Parashewanella spongiae: one gene and its partner. The main gene of each other region encodes a partner of the protein of the gene in region 2 in a complex. Links are inferred from orthologs where the notes say so. Each region holds a gene or a part of one and is shown on either strand. Other genes may lie near its edges.

Region 1 (3,295 bases), 1.9 Mb from region 2 along the record:
TAGCTGCATTGCCTAGTACCAATCTTTTGGCATCTGAAAAATTTAAATTTAACTTAATTAATTTCAGTAATAGTGTGCATGTTTTCGCTTCATAGGACGATTTAAATCGTATTATGTCACTAAAAATGCCGTCGAAATTAGATGAATGGCTGTCAGAAAACTCGGCCGCTTTGTGTAACAGTTTATGGATTAACCTTATGTCCCAGGATGTTTCCATGACCTGTTTGTCGTTTTTTAGGCTGTGAATGATTTCAATAAGCTGAGAAAGTTTAGTGCAACCACCAATTAATGCATTTAAATCAATACCCAGTTGATTTTTGGTTTTCTGTTTAAGTTTCCAAGAGTGAATAAGTGCACTTATCTGAGTAAAAAAGGAGTCAGCGGAGGGAGATGGTTGCTGTATTTGCTTGGTATATTGAGTGCTCGATTTTGGAGTAATGAAGCGAGGCTCAGTTGCAAAGCGCCGGCAAGCATTACTTGGCTTCTTACAATAATGAGCATCTTGTGTACGAGAGTTAAAGCGAGTCGACGATGATTTATTGTTGAAAAAATCATACAGCTTTTGTCTATTGGTTTTGCTTAATCTTTGATAACACTGTTGTAAGTTTTCATCACCATCAAACTTTGAAACCTCAAAGTTAAGATATAATACGGCTTCGCTAGGGTATTCTTGGAGACTTTTGAGCATAAATCTATATATTGATTCATGCTCAGCAGAAGTGCGCACTGTCGCCATCACATTACTCAATAAGTGAGTGAATTAACAAGCTAAGAAATAACGCACTGAAAAGATAAATACAAAATTATTCAGCTTTAAGGCATTCTATAAATGTATAACAGAAAATTATCCACCGCACAGGGGAGTCGTTTGGTAGCTCATAGTTGCACCACAGACTCAAACAAAAGATAATGAAATTGAGCGTAAATTGGTTTTGTCCATTTCCTTGTTTGATTCAGCAAGACCGTCCCTAATTTTTAATGACACTACGGGCAGACTTTATTGTCAGTGCACACCAATTAGACAAAGCGCTTATTCAAGGTAATAGTTAACCTGCTTTAAGAAAATAAAAAATAGAAAAAACAGCATCGGATATGTCTGACTCAATCTTCGCTAGAAAGAAGTATACGGCATAAGTTTCGATAATCAGTATCATCCAACATATCATTAAAAATAAACACCAAACTCATAAACTTACCGTTTTGATTGACGACGTAAAAACCACATAACCAAGGAGCAACCCAAAGTTTTTTTGCAACATATAAAGATGAATCACCAACGACTCTCACCTCTTGATTTCGACTCAATTCAAACTGATACTTCCAAAGCTTTAACCGGTAAAATTGGTATATAAAAACGCCGAATAACAATGCTAAAAATATGTACTTGAAAAACTCAAACCAAAATGAGTGGAAATCTGGCCAGAATTGAAAGCTGGAAAAACAAAAGCATCCACCCAAAAGAAAGGATAACTTTTGTTTAAAAGACGAAGATACCGAAAACCTATGGCGCAGGGCGGCCACGAACGGTCACAATCATTTTCGCAAGTTCTTTATCAGGACACTCTTCATGCCCCATAAACCATGCGAATAATTCAGGATCTTCACACTCTAATAAACGCACTAAAGTGTGTTTATCAATATCGTTCAAATTTTCATAATGCTGATCAACGAAAGGTTGAAATATTACGTCTAATTCAAGCATTCCGCGGCGACACGCCCAACGAACTCGTGCGATATTCATTAATTCCAACACCTACCCTCCATAAATCATATATATACCCGTGTTACCTAAAATTGCATCTTCAAGCATCACGAGTATATGTAGTTTATCAGTTCACAAAACTTACCCCAACAATTCAAAAGCGAATGATTAAATTTCTAACTTCAGAGACTATATTAAGCCATTACAATTCGTTTAAAAAATAGTAAGCTAATTTACGTAACATAAAAATAACAATTAATTTCTATAAAGGCGCTAAAAAAAATGAAAATAAATGGATTATTACTGCTTCTCACCATAAGTGGTGCGATAGCAATACAAGGATGTGGTGGTTCAGATGATAAAACAGAACCAAGTAGTACCACTCCTCCACCTCCTGTTGTTCAGCAACCTAAAAAACCTGAATTAAGTATTACAGGAGAATCAACACTCACAATTCCTCTTAACCAGTTATTTACATTGGAATTTAATAACACAGGTGATGCTGTAGAAAGTTGCACTATATCACCTCAATTACCTTCAGATCTGAAGTCTCAAAAAATTGGCGGGACGTGCGTTGTCCTTGGTACGCCAACACAAGCTTTTGAGGCAACAACGTATACCGTCACAGGTATAAATGATGTTGGTAATTCACAAGTAGAATTTACAATGGGTGCAAACCATCCAGCTCCATTATTGGCCTCACTACCAGCCGAACCTTTTGAGTTGAATGATAGACAACAATTTCACCTTGAGATTCTCACACTGAGTGATTCTGGTTTTATTACTGATTGTACAATCTCGCCAGCTTTACCTTCAGGGATTGGGTTGTCTATGGACAATGGAGTATGTTCTATTGCAGGTATGCCAACTGCAGGCAGTCCTTTAACGGAATACACGGTAACGGCCACCAACTCAGGTGGTTCAGATAGCGTGAGCTTCAGTATTATTGTTAATGAAATAAGCCAATATACTGGTGATGGTCCAGATCCATTCGCATTCGATTACGTTGCAGTCGTAAGCGAGAATGATAAGCCTTCAACTTCGCCTGTTTCTCTTCGAACAGAAATCGCAGATATAGACTCCACTCTGTATATACAGTCATCTGGTTTTCCAAATCTAATCTCTCAAGTGCGAACGAGCAATAATCAAAACTTTACAGAGCCGTCAGATATCGCTCAGTTATTTGAACTCTTCGTGGATCCCTCTACCGGTGAAGTAGAAGTAAGACTTCAAAAACAGCTTAATTTTGAAACGGATGCCGCCTTTTATGAGATTGACTTGCAATTAGGTGATGATGAGCAAACATTACTGGTAAGACTGTACGATTTACAGAAAGGCACAGAAGCCGAGCCACTTACTATCAGTAGTTATTCTGAGTTAGTCAGTTTTGCTCAAGGTCATTTTGTTAGTGAAGCAATCGGATTTGATGAAATCCAGTTAGGTGGACACGAAAACAGTCAACAACAAAATGTTGATAACCTTTTTGTTTCTCTTGATAGAGACATTGACGCCACAATGAGTAAAGACTCATTATGGTCTGCAATAGCTTTACACGGAACAATAAATGGACGCCATCATGTTATTCAAAACCTT
Region 2 (3,332 bases):
TTCCTGCTACAGCGATTGCGTCAATTCTTCACCGAATTTCCGGTGTTATTATGTTGTTTGCCATGGGTATCCTCTTATGGATGCTTAACTCATCGTTAACATCTGCAGAAAGTTTCAGCGACCTAAAATCTTGTTTTGACAATCCAATTGCCAAATTCGTGATTTGGGGAATTTTAACCGCGTTGAGTTACCACCTTATTGTTGGTATTCGCCATTTAATTATGGATAGCGGTCGATGGGAAGAATTACAGTCTGGTTTATTGTCAGCCAAAATTTCTTTCGTGTTAACTATTGCTGTTTCTATTTTTGTGGGGATGTGGGTATGGTAACAAATGCAGCAAGTTTTGGACGTAGTGGCGTCCATGATTATATTTTACTGCGAGCAAGCGCAATAATTCTTGCTTGTTACACACTGTTTTTAGCAGGCTTTTTTGCTTGCAATTCACCAATGACTTATGAAGTTTGGTCTGGCTTATATAGTACCTTAGCGATGAAGGTGTTTACCTTAATCACTTTGATTGCTTTATTGATACACGTTTGGATTGGTGTATGGCAAGTTTTGACTGATTATGTGAAGTGCGCAGCTTTGCGTGGTGGTTTACAGTTTGTTTTTGTCGTGACCGTTTTTGCATATTTAGCGGCAGGCATATTTATAGTGTGGGGTGTGTAAGTGAGTATTCCAGTACGCGAATTTGATGCTGTAGTTATTGGTGCAGGTGGTGCAGGTATGCGCGCTGCTTTGCAGATATCTAAAGAAGGCAAAAGCTGTGCTTTATTATCTAAAGTATTTCCAACTCGTTCACATACCGTTTCTGCTCAAGGTGGGATTACCGTTGCGTTAGGTAATGCTCACGAAGATAACTGGGAAGAACACATGTACGATACCGTGAAGGGCTCTGATTTTATTGGAGACCAAGATGCTATTGAATACATGTGTCAAACTGGCCCAGAAGCAGTTATTGAATTGGAACACATGGGTTTACCATTTTCACGTTTTGAAAACGGAACCATTTACCAAAGACCATTTGGTGGGCAATCACGTAATTTCGGTGGCGAGCAAGCGGCTCGTACAGCCGCAGCAGCGGATCGTACAGGTCACGCATTGTTACATTGTTTATACCAGCAGAATGTAAAAAATAAGACTCAAGTCTTTTCTGAATGGTATGCATTAGATCTTGTGAAAAATGAAGACGGTGCAATTGTTGGTTGTACGGCTTTGGATATCGAAACTGGCGAAATTGTATACTTTAAATCGAAGGCGACAGTTTTGGCGACGGGTGGCGCAGGACGTATATTTGCTTCTACGACTAATGCTCACATCAATACTGGTGACGGTGTTGGTATGGCGATGCGTGCAGGCGTGCAAATGCAAGATATGGAAATGTGGCAATTCCACCCAACAGGTATTGCGGGCGCTGGTGTACTTGTAACTGAAGGGTGTCGTGGTGAAGGTGGTTATCTTTTAAATAAAGATGGCGAACGCTTCATGGAGCGTTATGCGCCTAATGCAAAAGATCTCGCATCACGGGACGTAGTTGCTCGTTCGATGATGACTGAAATTCGTGAAGGTCGCGGCCTTGACGGACCTCTTGGTCCACATTGTTTATTGAAATTGGATCATTTGGGCAAAGAAACACTTGAAGCTCGTCTTCCTGGTGTTTGTGAGTTATCACGGACATTTGCGCATATTGATCCAGCTGATGGTCCAATACCTGTATTACCGACTTGTCACTATATGATGGGCGGATTACCTACTAAAGTGAGTGGTCAAGTAATTCGTCAAAAAGAAGACGGAACTGAAGAAGATATTATTGGTTTATTCGCGGTCGGAGAGATTGCTTGTGTATCAGTACATGGTGCAAATCGCCTTGGTGGTAACTCATTATTAGATTTAGTGGTATTTGGTCGTGCAGCCGGACAGCATTTGGGTAAAGCACTTGATGCTACAGCGGATCCGAAAGCTGCTTTAGATGAACATATCTCTGCATCATTAGCTCGTTTAAATCGCTGGGAAAGTAATAAAGATGGTGAAGATCCGGTCCAAATTAAAAAGGACCTGCAATTGTGTATGCAGTTGAATTTCTCTGTTTTCCGTAGCGGCGACTCAATGGCTGAAGGTCTTAAAGAACTTAAGTCGATTCGTGAGCGTTTAGCGAATGCAAAATTGTCTGATAATTCTCAAGAGTTCAATACACAAAGAATTGAATGCTTAGAGTTAGATAACTTAATGGCGACAGCAATTGCAACGGCCTATGCAGCTAACTTCCGTACTGAAAGCCGTGGCGCTCATTCTCGCGAAGATTACTTAGATCGTGATGATGAAAATTGGTTATGTCACAGCATGTTTGATCCAGTATCTGAGTCAATGGGGCGTCGTGATGTAAATATGTCTCCTGTAACTCGTGAAGCATTTCCGCCTGTAAAACGTACCTACTAGGAGTGGTAAGATGAAATTGGAATTTGCAGTTTATCGCTATAATCCTGATGTAGATACGAAGCCGTATATGCAGGATTACAGCTTAGAAGTTCAAGAAGGCACTGACATGATGTTGTTGGATGCGCTTTTATTACTAAAAGAACAAGATCCAACATTATCGTTTCGCCGTTCATGCCGTGAAGGTGTTTGCGGTTCAGACGGTTTGAACATGAATGGTAAAAATGGTTTGGCCTGTATTACCCCAATGTCTACCTTTAAAGGTAAAAAATTGGAAGTGCGTCCTCTACCAGGTATGCCTGTTGTACGCGATTTGATCGTAGATTTATCCCAATTCTACAAGCAGTATGAAAAAATCAAACCTTACTTAATGAATGACGAAAAAACACCTTCACGTGAACATTTACAATCACCGGAAGATAGAGCGCATTTAGACGGTCTGTATGAATGTATTATGTGTGCATGTTGTTCCACAGCGTGTCCATCATTCTGGTGGAACCCTGATAAGTTCGTTGGTCCAAGTGGTTTGTTACATGCTTATCGATTCTTAATTGATAGCCGTGACACTGCAACAGAAGAACGTTTATCAGAAATTGATGACGCATACAGTGTATTCCGTTGTCATGGCATTATGAACTGTGTAGATGTTTGTCCTAAGGGGCTGAACCCTACAAAAGCGATTGGTCATATTAAATCTATGCTACTCAAGCGAGCTGTATAAATGAAACAGAGCCAATTGTTGATGGTGGCAGTATAAATTTTAAAGGGTCACTTCTTATGAGGAGTGGCTCTTTTTATGTGTAAAAAGACTCTTAACTTTTAGTCATAGCCTACGAGTGCAATAATTGGAATTATCCCTGCACATAATCGACTATGCTAAACGTGTACATTTAGTTTT

The links.
Region 1: the proteins of sdhA (region 2) and E2I05_RS05235 are in contact, whole or in part, in a crystal structure (PDB 6C12), measured with the Escherichia coli proteins. The link is inferred for Parashewanella spongiae from one-to-one orthologs.

What each region holds. Positions count from the first base shown.
Region 1 is NZ_CP037952.1:1,381,725-1,385,019, reverse strand. What follows is about bases 127-3,088. They hold E2I05_RS05235 (FAD assembly factor SdhE), read right to left. Parts: upstream 1,751-3,088; coding sequence 1,502-1,750; downstream 127-1,501. Other genes in these bases: E2I05_RS05230 (Ig domain-containing protein), read left to right, coding at 1,985-3,088; E2I05_RS22825 (protein YgfX), read right to left, coding at 1,102-1,521; E2I05_RS05245 (pentatricopeptide repeat-containing protein), read right to left, coding at 127-736. In the rest of the region: more of E2I05_RS05245, read right to left, coding at 1-126; more of E2I05_RS05230, read left to right, coding at 3,089-3,295. UniProt on the Escherichia coli protein: An FAD assembly protein, which accelerates covalent attachment of the cofactor into other proteins.
Region 2 is NZ_CP037952.1:3,330,835-3,334,166, reverse strand. Bases 55-3,053 are described here. They hold sdhA (succinate dehydrogenase flavoprotein subunit), read left to right. Parts: upstream 55-670; coding sequence 671-2,437; downstream 2,438-3,053. Other genes in these bases: E2I05_RS13080 (succinate dehydrogenase iron-sulfur subunit), read left to right, coding at 2,448-3,053; sdhD (succinate dehydrogenase, hydrophobic membrane anchor protein), read left to right, coding at 323-670; sdhC (succinate dehydrogenase, cytochrome b556 subunit), read left to right, coding at 55-329. In the rest of the region: more of sdhC, read left to right, coding at 1-54; more of E2I05_RS13080, read left to right, coding at 3,054-3,155. UniProt on the Escherichia coli protein: Two distinct, membrane-bound, FAD-containing enzymes are responsible for the catalysis of fumarate and succinate interconversion; the fumarate reductase is used in anaerobic growth, and the succinate dehydrogenase is used in aerobic growth.